3 regions of the Ruegeria sp. SATB045 genome follow, and region 3 is predicted to be linked to each of the others. Evidence: riboswitches for the same ligand, from Rfam matches in the RefSeq annotation. Region 3 holds a riboswitch; each other region holds the start of a gene.
What was found. A riboswitch is a leader RNA that binds a small molecule or an ion and turns the genes downstream of it on or off. The one in region 3 is predicted to bind cobalamin.
Positions count from the first base shown of each region.

Region 1: linked by a shared signal. The riboswitch ahead of AC2FNR_RS03110 (DUF1636 family protein) and the one ahead of AC2FNR_RS09220 (CbtB domain-containing protein) in region 3 are both predicted to bind cobalamin.
Region 2: linked by a shared signal. The riboswitch ahead of AC2FNR_RS13125 (hypothetical protein) and the one ahead of AC2FNR_RS09220 (CbtB domain-containing protein) in region 3 are both predicted to bind cobalamin.

Region 1 covers NZ_JBXWSR010000012.1:251,898-257,127, forward strand. Annotated here, with positions in the region: gene AC2FNR_RS03090 (FMN-binding glutamate synthase family protein) at 1-1,095, opposite strand, end outside; gene AC2FNR_RS03095 (protein GlxC) at 1,107-1,790, opposite strand; gene AC2FNR_RS03100 (class II glutamine amidotransferase) at 1,792-2,685, opposite strand; gene AC2FNR_RS03105 (helix-turn-helix domain-containing protein) at 2,867-3,514, opposite strand; cobalamin riboswitch at 3,641-3,844, shown strand; gene AC2FNR_RS03110 (DUF1636 family protein) at 3,947-4,303, shown strand; gene AC2FNR_RS03115 (ABC transporter ATP-binding protein) at 4,303-5,106, shown strand; gene AC2FNR_RS03120 (ABC transporter substrate-binding protein) at 5,103-5,230, shown strand, end outside.
Region 2 covers NZ_JBXWSR010000024.1:46,679-51,908, reverse strand. Annotated here, with positions in the region: gene AC2FNR_RS13135 (DNA polymerase III subunit gamma/tau) at 1-636, opposite strand, end outside; gene AC2FNR_RS13130 (protein-tyrosine phosphatase family protein) at 770-1,258, shown strand; gene AC2FNR_RS13125 (hypothetical protein) at 1,260-1,667, opposite strand; cobalamin riboswitch at 1,750-1,969, opposite strand; gene AC2FNR_RS13120 (alpha/beta hydrolase family protein) at 2,106-2,963, shown strand; RNA gene ffs (signal recognition particle sRNA small type) at 3,002-3,100, opposite strand; gene AC2FNR_RS13110 (bifunctional 2',3'-cyclic-nucleotide 2'-phosphodiesterase/3'-nucleotidase) at 3,140-4,999, opposite strand; gene nudC (NAD(+) diphosphatase) at 5,178-5,230, shown strand, end outside.
Region 3 covers NZ_JBXWSR010000020.1:341,036-346,265, reverse strand. Annotated here, with positions in the region: gene cobM (precorrin-4 C(11)-methyltransferase) at 1-546, shown strand, start outside; gene AC2FNR_RS09235 (cobyrinic acid a,c-diamide synthase CobB) at 539-1,867, shown strand; gene cobA (uroporphyrinogen-III C-methyltransferase) at 1,864-2,592, shown strand; gene cobF (precorrin-6A synthase (deacetylating)) at 2,585-3,328, shown strand; cobalamin riboswitch at 3,372-3,576, shown strand; gene AC2FNR_RS09220 (CbtB domain-containing protein) at 3,613-3,783, shown strand; gene AC2FNR_RS09215 (CbtA family protein) at 3,788-4,486, shown strand; gene AC2FNR_RS09210 (hypothetical protein) at 4,552-5,046, shown strand; gene AC2FNR_RS09205 (DUF1636 family protein) at 5,043-5,230, opposite strand, start outside.

The DNA.
Region 1 (5,230 bases), on a different contig from region 3:
GGTGATACCCGCCGGATCGCGGCCTTCGTGCCAATCGTCATAGGCCCCGGTGGTGGTGCCCAGCTTCTGATACTCGGCCTCCCATTTCGGGTCATTGTCCCCCAGCGCGATCAAAGCCGCCGTGCCGATGGCCACCGCATCCGCGCCCAAAGCCATCGCCTTGGCCACATCCGCGCCATTGCGAATACCGCCCGAGATCACCAGTTGCACCTCGCGATGCACACCCAGATCTTGCAATGCCTGCACGGCGGGGCGGATACAGGCCAGCGTCGGGATACCCACATGTTCGATGAAGACATCCTGCGTGGCCGCGGTGCCGCCCTGCATCCCGTCCATCACCACCACATCAGCCCCGGCTTTCACCGCCAGCGCCGTGTCGTAATAGGGCCGCGTCGCGCCGACCTTCACGTAGATCGGCACCTGCCAGCCGGTGATTTCGCGCAGTTCGAGGATTTTGATCTCAAGGTCATCCGGGCCCGTCCAATCCGGGTGCCGACAGGCCGAGCGCTGGTCGATCCCTTTGGGTAGCGTGCGCATCTCGGCCACGCGGTCGCTGATCTTTTGGCCTAGCAGCATCCCGCCGCCGCCGGGTTTGGCGCCCTGCCCCACCACGATCTCGATCGCGTCGGCCTTGCGCAGGTCGTCAGGGTTCATGCCATAGCGCGAAGGCAGATACTGATAGACCAGTTTCGAGGAATGACCGCGTTCCTCGGGTGTCATACCGCCGTCACCGGTGGTGGTCGACGTACCCGCAGCTGACGCTCCGCGACCCAGCGCCTCTTTCGCGGGGCCGGACAACGCGCCGAAACTCATGCCTGCGATGGTGATCGGAATATCCAGCTGTATCGGGTTCTTGGCAAAGCGCGTGCCCAGCGTGACTGAGGTGTCACAGCGTTCGCGATAGCCCTCCAGAGGATAGCGGCTGACCGAGGCCCCCAGAAACAACAGGTCGTCGAAATGCGGTACTTTGCGTTTCGCGCCGCCGCCGCGAATGTCATAGATGCCCGTTGCCGCCGCCCGCCGGATTTCCGCGTTGACCGGGTTTGAAAACGTTTCAGACTGTATCGGCATCGTGCGTGGTGTGTGATCGTCCATAACCGTCTTCCTCAGTATTCTGCCGCGTTGTCGACATCGAAATTGTAAAGCTGCCGAGCCGAGCCATAGCGTTTGAACTCTTCCGGCTTGGCATCCGCGCCCGCGCGCTCCAGCAGGTCTTGCAACAGGGTCAGATGTTCGGGACGCATCTCTTTCTCGACGCAATCAGCACCCAGACTTTTGACCGAGCCGCGCACGAACAGCCGCGCCTCGTACAAGGAGTCCCCCAACGCATCGCCCGCATCCCCGCAAACCACCAGCGTACCCGCCTGCGCCATGAAGGCGGACATATGGCCGATATTGCCATGCACCACGATGTCGATCCCCTTCATGGAAATCCCGCAGCGCGAGCTGGCATTGCCCTTGATCACCAACAACCCGCCATGGCCCGTGGCCCCGGCATATTGACTGGCATCGCCTTCAACGATCACAGTGCCCGACATCATGTTCTCGGCCACGCCCGGCCCAACAGAGCCTTCGACCCGAACGGTCGCCTGCTGGTTCATCCCCGCGCAGTAATAGCCGGTCGAACCCTTGACCGTGACCTCAATCGGGGCATCCAGACCGACAGCGATGGCATGGCTGCCCTTGGGGTTCTGAACCTGCCACTGGGTCTGGTTTGTCTCGGTGCTTTGGGCCTGAAGGGCGGCGTTCAGCCCGCGCAGGCCCTGTTCGGCAACATCATAGCTCTGCATTTTAGTGGCTCCAGAAATAGACGGTTGCGGGTTCGGGTTCCCAGACGCGGGCATCCTCGATTCCCGGCAGGTTGACCAAGGCGCGATACTCGCTGCCAAAGGCCACATATTGATCGGTCTCGGCCATTACCGCCGGTTTGCAGGCGATGGGGTCGCGAACCACGCCGAACCCATCCTTGGTGCCGACCACAAAGGTAAAGAACCCGTCGAGATCCTCAAGGCTGCTTTCCAGCGCCTCACCCAGAGTGGCCCCGTTTTGCATTTTCCATGTCAGATAGGCCGCGCCGACCTCGGTATCGTTCATGGATTCGATCCGCACGCCCTCGCGCATCAGTTTGCGGCGCAGGGCGTTGTGGTTGGACAGCGACCCGTTATGCACCAGACATTGATCTGCGCCGGTGTTGAACGGATGCGCCCCTTCCGTGGTAACGGCGGATTCAGTGGCCATGCGTGTATGGCCGATCCCGTGGCTGCCGGACATCAAGGTCAATTGGAACCGCTCCGCCACCTCCCGAGGCAATCCAACCTCTTTATAGATCTCGATCGCATCGCCGTCGGACATGATCCGCAGGCCAGGGCGCAATTCCCTCAGGGCCTGCCGCGCAGCGCTGACTTTGTCGTTGGCCACGCTCAGAACCGCATGAGTGTCATTGCGGCCCAAGCTGACGGGGCTGGTCAAGACGTCGGCCAAATCTTCGGCCAAAGTCTGAAAATCCGCGTCCGGATTGTCGGATTGCACGGTGAGCTTCGCCTGATCTCCGACAGGTCCATAAATCGCGATCCCGGCGCTGTCCGGGCCGCGATCTGTCATTGTGATCAGCATATCTGTCAGCATCGCGCCCAATTGAGGCTCGAGCGTTTTGTCCTTCAAAAAAAGGCCGACAATTCCACACATGTGTCAGCTTCTCCTGTGTTGAGTTGGGCAGACGCTAACACCTGAACTTCAGGTTATCAACAAAGGGAAATTAATATTCATAAGGGGAATATTTTCGGCTATCTATTTCCCCCGCATTCAAAAATCACGGAGAGCAACCCCGCAAAACCTCAGCAGCGGTTTATCAATCGCCGAATCGTGACTAACGCGTCTGCGGATATGAGATGATCGACAGGTAGCGGGCTGGCAGTTTGCGCAGCACCTCGGGTCCATGCGGTGCGTCCGCATCAAAGAACAACGTATCACCCGGCTCCAGCAGGTAAATTTGATCGCCGTGTCTGTAATCGACTTCGCCTTCAAGCATGTAGAGCATTTCAATCCCGTCATGCTGGAACGTCGGGAAAGTGTCGGACTCTTCCGTCAGCGTGATCAGATAGGGTTCGACCACAACACCACTGGCATTAGACCCCATATGACCCAAAAGGCTGTATTGATGGCCTGCGCGTGTCCCGGCTCTCTCTGTTTCAACGCCCTTTCCCGCTTTGGTGTGGGTTGCGTTTCGGGTTTCTTCATATCTGCGGAAAAATGCAGTGATCGGTGTGCTCAGAGCATTGGCCAGCGATTGTAGCGTCGTCAATGAAGGCGATGTGTAGCCGTTTTCGATTTTTGACAGCATACTGATGGATAACCCGGTCAGCCCCGACAATTCCGCAATTGTCACGCCCTGCTGCAACCTCAACGCGCGGATTTCACGACCGATCGCCGTTTCGAGGTTCTTTTCACCGGGGTCCCTGACCTTGTGGGGATCCTGAGAAAACTGAGGTTTGGACCTATCGTTTGATGCTTTCACCAACCTATCCTTAACGCCTTTCGCTTCGTCGTTATCGCCTGCAATTTTCTTGAAGGGAAACATATTTTCAAAACTACATTCCTGCGCAACCTCCGGTGATTTGTGTTGACCGGCGATCTGATCTCGGGCAGTGACGCATTTGATGGTTCCCTGGGGCATGCTCCAGCGGTGAAAAGGGAATACGGTGAGGTTTAAGTGCCAAGTCCGTAACTGCCCCCGCAACTGTAGGCGGTGAGCGAAGCCAATATCCCACTGACATGAATAATGTCGGGAAGGGTGGCCAAGCCTCGACCCGCAAGTCAGGAGACCTGCCATCGCAACCGAAACCAACCCGGGGCGGGGCGTCCTGGAAGGAGGCTTGATGGTACCTCGTACGCCTTTATGCGCGACCGCGTTTCAGTACGGCCCCAGCGGCCGTGGAACAGACGCTTGATGGCCGAGCCCACTGATCATTTTGTTCTGATCTGCGCGACCTGTCAGGGTTTGGAGGCAGCGCAGCACATTGCGGATGCCTTGTGCCCTGAATTGCCTGCGGGTTTCGCAGTGCGCACAGTAGACTGTATGGCTGGATGCGATCACCCGGTCACTGTCGGATTTCAGGCCCTAGGAAAAGCCCAATACCTGTTTGGTGATATCGGCACCGAGCAAGAGCTGAATGCTCTTGCCCAATTCGCCGCGCAATACCTGGGCAGCGCAACTGGTTGGACAAAGGCCACAGACAGGCCGGCGCCTCTGATAACCAAGACATTGGCGCGCATGCCGGCGTTGGCTGTTCGAGGAGCTCGATGATGACCAGACCCTTCCTGCAGGCGCGTGGTGTAGCCTACTATTCTTTTCACGGTGACGTTCTGTTGCAAGACATCTCGTTCGACCTTGAAGAGGGGTCGGTTCTGGCCATTGCCGGTCCGAATGGCGCTGGCAAAACCACTCTGCTGAACTTACTTTGTGGCGCTGAAGCTCTGTCCGAAGGCGACGTTCTGGTGCAAGAGCAGAGCTTGAAGACACTGTCAGCGACGGAGCGCGCCCGAAAAATTGCCGTCGTCAGTCAGCAGGAATATCCCGATGGGCGCTTGCATCTGCGTGACTATGTGGCACTTGGGCAAATTCCAATTCGCTCGGACCGCTCCTCTGAAGATCACGCAAACGACTTGACGCGAATTCTGGACCTGACCGGCCTTTTGGAGCTTGCCGACAAGCGCATGGCAGTGTTGTCGGGTGGCGAACGTCAGCGCGCCCATATCGCGCGTGCGCTGGCACAGAACCCTACTCTTCTGTTTTTGGACGAGCCGACGAACCATTTGGATCCCGACGCCAAAGGGCGGATGTTGTCGCTGGTCGCTGGACTGGGGATAACCGTCATAATGATTGTCCATGACATTGTCATGATCCCCGAATTCGCCACCCATGTTGCGTTGATGAAATCTACCCGGCTGACCGGGTTTGGCCCTGTTTCCGAGGTCCTGACGACTCAACATGTGCGCGACACGTTCGGCGTCGACTACTTGTTCTTTCAGCACGACGGTCGGATGATCCCCGCGCTGGACATACGAAAAACCACTGTTTCCCAACCCTCCAGGAGATTTCCAAAATGAAACATATCTTGTCCGTGGCTCTGGTTATGGCCATGGCGGGCGGTGTTGCTGCGCATGAAGTGACCGTAGACAATTGTGGTGAACCGTTGGTGTTTGAAACCCAACCCGAACGGTTGGTCGTACA
Region 2 (5,230 bases), on a different contig from region 3:
GTCTTCGGCGATCTGTGCGCCTTCGGCATCGGCGATCTTGCGCAGCAGGCCGATCATGTCCTCGGGCTCGATCCGTCGCAGGTCAAAGCGCTGACATCGGGACAGGACCGTCACCGGCACTTTGCGAATCTCGGTGGTGGCAAAGATAAACTTCACATGCTCGGGCGGTTCCTCAAGCGTCTTGAGCAGCGCGTTGAAGGCGCTGGTCGACAGCATGTGGACCTCGTCGATGATGTAAATCTTGTAGCGGGCCGAGGCCGCGCGATAGCGGACGCTGTCGATGATCTCGCGAATATCGTTCACACCGGTCCGGCTGGCGGCGTCCATCTCCATCACGTCCACATGGCGACCTTCCATGATCGCCACACAATGTTCGCACTGGCCGCAGGGTTCGGTCGTCGGTTTGCCCTCGCCATCGGGGCCGATGCAGTTCATGCCTTTGGCGATGATCCGGGCCGTGGTGGTTTTGCCGGTGCCGCGAATGCCGGTCATGATAAAGGCTTGCGCGATCCGATCCGCCTCGAACGCGTTTTTCAGCGTGCGTACCATGGCCTCCTGCCCGACCAGATCGGCAAAGGTTTCAGGGCGGTATTTACGGGCAAGAACCTGATAGGCGGGGCTGGGCGTGTCGGTCATATCTGCTCTGTCGGATTCGGGTTCCGACGCAGCCTAGAGACCCCCGCCGCCCGCGTCCACCGCCGCCTTGGGGGAAATTCGGTTTGCAGGTCAGTTTGCACAGCATAGAAGCTATGTGAAAAGGAGGCCGGGGATGGAGCCATTTGCAATTCACGTGGTCGAGGTCGGGGCCGGTCATTTCGCGCTGTCGCCGCTGCCGGGGCGCGCGGGGGAGTATGCGCGGGATTTGGATATCATTCGCCGCTGGCGGCCCGATCTTGTGATTTCGATGACCACAAGCTCCGAGATGGAGCAGACCGGAGCGGGAAAACTGGGAGATGACCTGCACGCCGAGGGCATAACCTGGACGCACCTGCCGATTGAAGATTTTGGCGCGCCGTCGCCGGACACCGAGGCCGCGTGGCCCCGGATCAGCCAGTCTGCCGCGCATATTCTGGCGCGTGGAGGGCGGGTGCTGGTGCATTGCCGGGGCGGGTGCGGGCGGTCGGGCATGATCGCCCTGCGGCTTATGGTCGAACAGGGCATCGCGTCCGACGCGGCGTTGCGCCGCCTGCGCGCCGTGCGGCCCTGTGCGGTTGAAACCGACGGGCAGATGCGTTGGGCAACCTGCGCGCCGGACTGAGTTACAACGCCAGATGCTGCTGGGGCTGTGCTGGTTGCGCCGGGGCCAGCTCTGACACTTCAAGCATGGCACAGGGCGGCACTTGTAACTGGCCGGCCGGACGGGCCGCAGCATCGGGGCCGAACAGCATATCCGCATAACCATCCAACGCGTCGAGCGAGGCGTCCGTGCTGGTGCCGCAGAAGATGCGAATCTGATCTTTCTGGGCGCGGAATCGGGCGATGCAGCCCTGTGGGCAATGGCCCAGCTCTCCGCTGCCGTCCAACGCGAAGTCATCCGACGTGGCAGGCACTGCGGATTCCATCGCCTGCACAATAGCCCGTGCCATCTGCGCCAGAGCCGGGCAGGTCTTGCCGGTTTTCTGACATAGGGTTGCACTGAATTGGTGCGTTTTTGTCTTCCAGATCATAATGCGCCCTCCGCGCGGGGAACGGGGCGTAGATCAGGTGTGACAGCGCGCTGACAATCCCGCCCGGACACCCCGCCCGAGTTACAGTTTTGCTTTGATGGCAGGTCTCCTGACTTGCGGGTCATAGCGTTGCCGACCTTCCCAGCCTTGCGGGCCAGTGGTATTTCGGCATTGCTCACCGCTTACAGTTGCGGGGGCAGTCGCGGCATTGGATCGTTCCGGCATGACCGGGCAGAACCGCACCGTGTTCCCTTTTCATCTTGTCCCGACACGGGACAAGAACCATCACGCCATCGCTAGCGGTTGAGCGGGCTTTGAGTCAAGCGGGCGCGCGCGCAAAGTGGACGTTTGGTCATCTTGATGCGCCCTTGACTCAGCCCGGCCAAAAAAGTGGGGATAAGGGGTGAACCGAACAGTTCAGATCAGGTGAGCAACGCTATGCTGGATGATACACCCCCCGTCCTGACTGAGGATTTTCGGTTTTCTGCCGGTTCGGCAATGCTGTCGGCGCGCCTGTACCGGCCCGTGACCGATCCCAAAGTCGCTGTGGTTGTACATGGTGCGACCGGTGTCCCGAGGGATTACTATCAGCATTTCGCGCATTGGCTGGCAGCGGATCAGGGGATCGCTTGCCTGACCTACGACTATCGTGACTTTGGCCACTCACTGACCGGACTACTGCAGGAATCGCGGGTAAAGATGGCGGATTGGGCGCTGACCGACATGCCTGCCGCCAGAGCGGAAATGCGCCAACGTTACCCACACGCAGAACACTGGAGCATAGGGCACTCGGTCGGAGGGATGTTGGGGCCAATACAACCTGATATCGACCATATAGATCGCATGATCTGTGTGTGTTCGGGGCTGGTGACAATCAGTGATCACCCTTGGCCTTATCGCGCGCTGGCGTCCTTGTTCTGGTATGGACATGTTCCGCTGGCGGTAAAAACTGTTGGATACCTGCCAGGCAAAGCAGTGGGATTTGGGGCCGACCTGCCTGCATCGGTTTACTGGCAGTGGCGCAAGTGGTGCACGGCACCCCAAAATTATCTGCCAGAAATCGGAAAAACGCTACCTGCCGCAACCTGGGCAGAGAAAGGCAAACCGGTCGATCTGTTCACTTTCGAGGACGACCAGATGGTTCCGCCCGAAGCCGTTTGGCGGTTGGCAGATCTGTACGGCTCCAGCGCTCGGCGTCATGTACTGTCACCGCAGGAATTCGGACTTAAGGACATTGGCCATATCGGCGCGTTCGCGCGTCGTAACGCGTCCCTATGGCCGCGCTTGATCGCATAAGTGCTGCGTGCCTAAACCGGTCAAAACTGTCGGGGATGAAGTGAGAGGTTGGACATCGACCCAAGCGGGGCTCGTTGTGGCTGCTTCCTTCCGGACCTGACCAGGTTGGCGAGGCGCTCGCCCGCGCCAACCTCTCAACGGTGGATATAGGCATTTGGTTCATGCTTGGCAACCCGTCAGAGGGAGAGCTGAATATTCAGAAAACCTTTCGCATCCGGACCGATGACTTTGGCGCGGTAGCGTGCCAGTTCTTCCAGGTGTTGGTCAGCGGCCGCTCCGGTTTTCACAAGCGCATGGGCACCGGGTATGGGTGACAACCGAAAAGGCTGGAGTGCCTCTTCCAAAGGGTCCATCGGTAAGACGCCCGACAGGTAATCCCGTACAATAGGTTGAATCGGAAGGACCGGCAGAGGAATTCGGGTCGCGTTTTCGGCAAACGGGAAATTCCCGCCTCCGTTGGCGCGATAGTTGTTCAACGCGACAACAAAGCGCTGATCTGCGTCGATAGGGCGGCCGTTGAATCGCAATTCGCGAACCCGATGGCTGTTGGGATGAAGTATTGCGCCACCTGCGTCGAACCGCGCCGGAGATGCTAGATCTAGTGCGTAAGTTAGCCCGTGCAGCACGTCAAAATTATGTCCGGCGCGATTCGTATCCACAAGGTCCGATTGTTCACCCGGGCGCATCTGGTTCAGCACGCCAGCGGACATTTCCAGCCAATCCTTGATTTCAGTGCCCGAGACAATGACGGCCTGCATCTCGTTCGGAAACACGTTCAGGTCGGCAACATGGCGCGTACATATCTGCCCGGGTGGGATATCGGTGAAAAACCGAGGTCCTGCACGACCGCCGAATTTTGACGGTGCAACTGCCGACAAAACGGGTAGCCCTGCATAGGCAGTTCCCTGCATATGCTGCCGCAATGCTGCAGCTTGCGCGGCAGCCACAAGCGCCAGACCGCGATCCCAGGCGCAAAAGCTGAAATAGCTGTGCAGATGATGCGACGTGTGTCCAACGGGCGTGTTGCACTGCGCGCGAGTTTCGCGGTGCGCCTTGGCAAAAATCCGCGACAGTTCGGGGTCTTCCGGAACCTCAGCGCCAACAAAGTCGGGTGCGATTGCCTTCAGGTGTGAACGGTGCGTTTCTACCTGCCATTTTCCGTCGTCACCAAGTTTCATCGTCAGGTCAATCACACCAAGATGCGACCCAGCGCTGCCCGGCATGACAGCCGGCTTGCCGTGCACTTGACCTTTGGCACTGTCCACGAACGCAAACCTTTCATGCGACGCGCCCGGCAAAGTCAGATGTGAATGTCCCGCTATGATCGCATCGATCGGTCCGATGGCCGCAAGGGGAATCACGGCGTTTTCCAAATTCGGCTCCGGTTGGGCGGTGCCGATCCCGGAATGCGCCAGCGCGATTACAAGATCGCACCCAGCGGCCTTCAGCTCTTGCGAAACGTGTCGTGCCGTGGACAGGATATCGTCGATGCGGACCTTTTGCTCTAGACGGTGCGCTTCCCAGTTCGCAGTTTGCGGCGGCAGGGCTGAAAAAACGCCGATTTTGATCGGATATTCGCGGCCTCCGGCTTTCATGGTTCGGCTTAGCACTGCCTGCCTGCTCCAAGCACCGGGGCGGTCCAACCGGTGCGCGTTGCTGCATAAGACAGGGCAGGGGGATTGGCGCAAGATACGGTCCAGAACCTGCAACCCGAAGCCGAAATCATGGTTTCCCAATCCGATGGCATCGTAATCCAGCGCTTCGAAAGCCTCCATCAGAGGATGACGGGTTTTGGTTTGTGTTACGGCCCATTCCCCAATAGGCGTTCCCTGTAGTGAATCCCCGTTATCCAGCAAGATGGTCAGGGCATCTTTGACCTCGGTTCGAGCTTGGCGGATCAGTGTGGCTGTGCGGGTAAACCCAATCATGGGTTCCGGCGCATCCCGATAATAGTCAAACCCGGTCACATTCATATGCAGATCCGAGGTTCCCAAAATCCTGATCGTTGCGCTTAGAGAGGAAGGGGGATGTTGCAATACTCTACTTTTAGACGTTTTTGGTTAACCTATTTCAACAAAAAGAGTATTTGACGCAAGTTTCAAGGCAGAGTTTGAGTTGATCACATTATCTCCTCAATTTCCCACGAGGGAGAAATGTCGTTGCAACGATCCGGCGCTCGTGGCAGCCCTGTGCCGACAACCTGAAGGGATTGCAATGAAATACGCGGAAACCGTGACGTTTGGCGGGTCGGGACTGGATCGCGCAGC
Region 3 (5,230 bases):
TTGTCGGTCTGGTCCGCCATGGGTGAGCAAATCCGCCGGTTGAAAGAAATGGGTATCCCGGTCAGCGTCACGCCCGGCGTTCCCTCTTTCGCTGCGGCGGCCGCCGCTCTGGGGACCGAACTGACCCTGCCCGGCCTTGCGCAATCGGTGGTGCTGACCCGCACGCCGGGCCGCGCGTCTTCGATGCCCGAGGGTGAGACGCTTGAGAACTTCGCCCGCACCGGCGCTACGCTGGCCATTCACCTGTCCATCGGCAATTTGGACAAGGTCATTGCCGACCTGACCCCGGCCTATGGGGCTGATTGCCCGGTGGCCGTGGTCTATCGCGCCAGTTGGCCCGATGAGCGCATCATCCGTGCCACTTTGGACACCCTGAAAGACGCGTTGGATGAAAGCATCGCACGCACCGCCCTGATCATGGTCGGCCCCGCGCTGGCAGGCGAAGGGTTCGACGAAAGCTGCCTGTATGCCAAGGATTATGACCGCCGCTATCGCCCGCAAAGCGCCGACAGCCCGTGGTCCAGTTGGAGCCCCGAGGATGAATGACGCGATGACTAACCCTCCGGGCCTTTTGATTTCCGCGCCGTCCTCGGGAACGGGCAAGACCACGGTCATGCTGGGCTTGTTACGTGCGCTGGCCGAGGATGGTCTGACCGTTCAACCCTTCAAAAGCGGACCGGATTATATCGACCCAGCCTTTCACCGGGCGGCGGCGGGGCGGGCCTCGTTCAATCTGGACAGCTGGGCCATGGGTGAGCCTCTATTGGACGCGATTTCAGCGCAGGCTGAGGGCGCGGATATTGTGGTCGCCGAGGGTTCGATGGGGTTGTTCGACGGCGTCGCCAAGCCCGGTGAACTGGGTCATGGGTCCAGTGCGGAAACCGCGTTACGGATGGGCTGGCCGGTGGTGCTGGTGCTGGATGTGGGCGGTCAGGCGCAATCGGCGGCGGCGACGGCTTTGGGGTTCAAGATGTATAACCCCGATCTGCCCTTTGCGGGCGTGATTCTGAACCGCTGCGCCAGCCCCCGGCACGAGCGGTTGACGCGGTTGGGAATGGAACGCGCGGGCCTGCCGGTTCTGGGCGTGCTGCCCCGTCGTGGAGACCTGGCCCTGCCCGAGCGGCATCTGGGCCTGATCCAGGCGGTTGAACATCCCGATCTGGAAAGCGCAATTGTGGGCTATGCCGCGTTTCTGCGCGAACATGTCGATCTTGAGGCGATCAAGCGGGCGGCGTCCTCAGGCCCGAGTGGGCCATCGTCCGCCGCGCTGCCGCGGCCCCCGGCGCAACGGATCGCGCTGGCCCGTGATTCTGCGTTTTCGTTTACCTATCCGCATTTGTTGGAAGGCTGGCGCGCGGCTGGGGCCGAGGTGTTGCCGTTCTCGCCCTTGGCCAATGAAGCCCCAGCGGCGGATGCCGATCTGGTTTGGTTGCCGGGTGGATATCCCGAGTTGCATGCAGGCACTCTGGCCGCTGCATCAGTCTTTCAGGAGGGGCTACGGAAACATGCGCGGACCAAGCCCGTTCATGGAGAGTGCGGGGGGTACATGGCGCTGGGACAGGCTCTGATCGATAAAGAGGGTATTTCGCATCAGATGGCGGGGTTGTTGGGGCTGGTGACGTCCTATGAAAAGCGCAAGTTCAATCTGGGCTATCGCCGCGCCGAACTGCTGGCCCCGATGCCCGGCTTTGCCGTAGGCACGGGCCTGCGGGGGCATGAGTTCCACTATTCCTCGATCATCGAGCAACCTGACGCGCCTTTGGCCCGTGTGTTTGACGCAGAAGGGGCCGAAGGGCCGCAGACCGGATCGGTGCGTGGCAACGTGACCGGCACGTTCTTTCACCTGATCGCGGAGGCCTCAGCATGAGTGGGTTTGTTTCGTTCATTGGCTCAGGCCCCGGCGACCCGGAGCTGTTGACGCTGAAGGCTGTGGACCGGATGCAGAAGGCGGATGCGGTGCTGTTTGATGACCTCAGCAGCGGGCCGATCCTGACCCATGCGCGCGACGATGCCGATCTGGTAGGCGTGGGCAAACGGGCGGGCCGCCCCTCGCCCAAGCAGGACCATGTCAGCCGGTTGCTGGTGGATTACGCCCTGACCGGGCAGCGGGTCGTGCGGTTGAAATCCGGCGATGGCGGCATGTTCGGGCGTCTGGAAGAAGAACTGGTGGCCCTGCGCGCGGCTGGGATCGATTACGAGATCATACCCGGCATCCCCTCGGCCGTGGCGGCAGCGGCGGCGGCGGGCATCCCGCTGACCCGCAGGCTGACCGCGCGGCGAGTACAGTTTGTCACTGGTCATGATGTCAGCGGCAAATTGCCCGAGGACCTGAACCTGCCCGCTTTGGCCGACCCGGATGCGACCACCGTCGTCTTCATGGGCAAGCGGACTTTTCCTCTGCTGGTCGAAACGCTGAACGCCCACGGTCTGCCGCTGGAGACGCCAGCACTAATGGCCGAATCCGTCTCGACCCCCGAACAAAAGCTGCATCGCAGTACTGTAGGCGCGCTGTCCGAAAAACTGGCGGACGAGATAGGCACCGCCCCGGCGCTGATCCTTTATGGCCCGCTGGCAGAGTTTGACGATGTTTGACCTGACCTTGATCGGCATCGGCACCGGGAACCCTGACCACGTGACCTTTCAGGGCGCGCAGGCGATCCGCTCGGCGGACCTGATCCTGATCCCCCGCAAGGGCGAGAATAAGGCCGATCTGGCCGGGCTGCGCGAAAAGGTCATTGCGCAGGTGACCGACACGCCGCCGCAGATCGCCTATTTCGACATCCCCAAGCGCCGCTCGGAAGACGGGTATCTGCGCGGGGTGGACGAATGGCACGACGCGATTGCGCTGCGCTGGCGCGAGGCGATTGCCGCCCATCCCGGCGCACTGCACGTGGCGCTGCTGATCTGGGGCGATCCGTCGCTATACGACAGCTCACTGCGAATCGCGGCGCGGTTGGACCCTCAACCGACGACGCGGGTGATCCCTGGCATTACAGCGCTACAGGCGTTGACGGCGGCCCACGCGATTCCGATCAACGATCTGGGTGCCCCCTACATCGTGACCACGGGGCGGCGGATTCGCGACGAAGGGTGGCCGGACGGTGCATCAAACGTGGCGGTCATGTTGGATGGTGAGTGCTCGTTCCAACATCTTCAGATGGCAGATTATGACATCTGGTGGGGGGCTTATGTGGGCATGACTGAAGAAATCCTGATCAACGGCCCTCTGATCGATGTTGCACAGTCGATTCTGGACACCCGAGCGACTGCGCGCGCTGATCATGGGTGGATCATGGATATTTATCTTCTCAAAAAGCGCGTGATCTGACCTAAAACGTCGCAAATGGCGATTGCGCGACAGCAGATGTAACGGCTAAATGAACCTGTCTGGTCCTGTCGGCAATACCGGCAAGCTAAGAGGGAATGTGGTGAGACCGCGCGCGATCGAATCCACAGCCGCCCCCGCGACTGTAAGCGGTGAGCCCTGTTCAACCAGCCACTCCTGAGTTTCAGGGGGAAGGCGAACAGAGGCATCGACCCGCGAGCCAGGAGACCTGCCAGGCACGAATGAAAACACCAACCGTCGGGTGCGACGGTAAAGGAGAACTAAAAATGGCAACTCAAGCAACAACCGCTTCGACCTCACGCGTTGGTATCCTGCCGGTTATGTTCGCTGTGGTTCTGGGCCTTGGTGTCATCACGCTGACCGGCCACGTTCAGGCCGCGGCCCTGCATGACGCAGCCCACGATGTGCGCCACGCGACCGGCTTCCCCTGCCACTAAACCCATGTTAAGCCGTATCCTGACCAGCGCCTTGTTCGCTGGTGCTGCAGCGGGGCTGATTGCCGCCTTGCTGCAGTTGGTCTTTGTGCAACCTGTGTTGCTGCACGCGGAACTGTATGAATCAGGCGAATTGGTCCATTTCGGCGGTGACGTCGTAAGTGCTCACCCCGAGCTGCCGGGAATGTTCTCGGACCTGTTCCGCGATGCGCTAAGCGTCATTTTCACGATGCTTACCTATACCGGTTATGCGCTGATGATGATTGCGCTGATGTCCGTGGCTGAGGGCAACGGCCACAAGATTGACGGGCGCACCGGCGTTTTGTGGGGGCTTGCGGGGTTCATTGCCGTGCACCTCGCACCCGGATTCTCGCTCGCGCCAGAAGTGCCCGGCGTGGCAGCAGCCGATGTCGCTGCGCGTCAGATCTGGTGGTTTGCGACCGTCGCCGCAGCAGGTGTTGCCATGTGGCTGATTGCCTTTGGCGGCACCCTGATCAGCTATGTGATCGCAGCCGCCCTGCTGTTGGCCCCACATCTGATCGGCGCGCCCGAGCCGGACGTGTTTACCGGCCCCGTTCCGACCGAGATCGGCGCGCTGTTTGCCGCACGCGCCTTTGGCATCGGACTGGTAGCCTGGGTTTTGGTCGGGGCATTCGCCGGATACTTCTGGCGACATGAAAGCCAGCGTGCCGAAGCTGCGGCCTGACCAGCACGCTTATGAACACGCCGAGACCAGCTCGGCGTGTTTCTACTACCATCAAGGAACATAAAATGGCACGCTCACTTGCCCTGTTTGCAATCGGCATAGTTTTTGGCAGTGGTGCAGGATTTGTGGTTGCGGCTGCAAATGGCGTCACTTTCGACGGCCATGACCATGGCGATCCCGCACATCACAGTTCGTCTCACGCCGAGGCAGCCGCACACGATCATTCGACTGCCATCAACCTGCCTGCTGGCGCTGATGCTCCGGGGCTTGAGATCGCTCTTACGCCCGATCCTATGGCGGGCTGGAACCTGCATGTCATGCCGCAGAACTTTCGGTTCTCACCACAAAATGCCTCAAAGACCGATGTCGACGGCGAGGGGCATGCACATGTCTACGTAAATGGAGAGAAACTGGCCCGGCTGTACGGTAACTGGATGCATATCGACCATCTGCCGCAGGGCGAGGTCGAAGTCTCGGTCTCTCTGAACGCAAACAGCCACAGCCCGCTGATGGTCGACAACATCCCCGTCAGCGCGGCGGTCACACTACAGGTCGACTAAAGCGCCGGGATACGCGCCCGCAAACACATCCGGAGCCGCCCGCAAGGCCGGGCGTCTTCGATCCAGCCTTTGGGGCTTTCCAGATAGGTCCGGCAGGTCGCCACGATATCATCGGCGTCCGAAGCGACATCGACCCCTGAAAACACATATGACGCCCCGCCATCGGCCTGCAGCGCGATGGCCA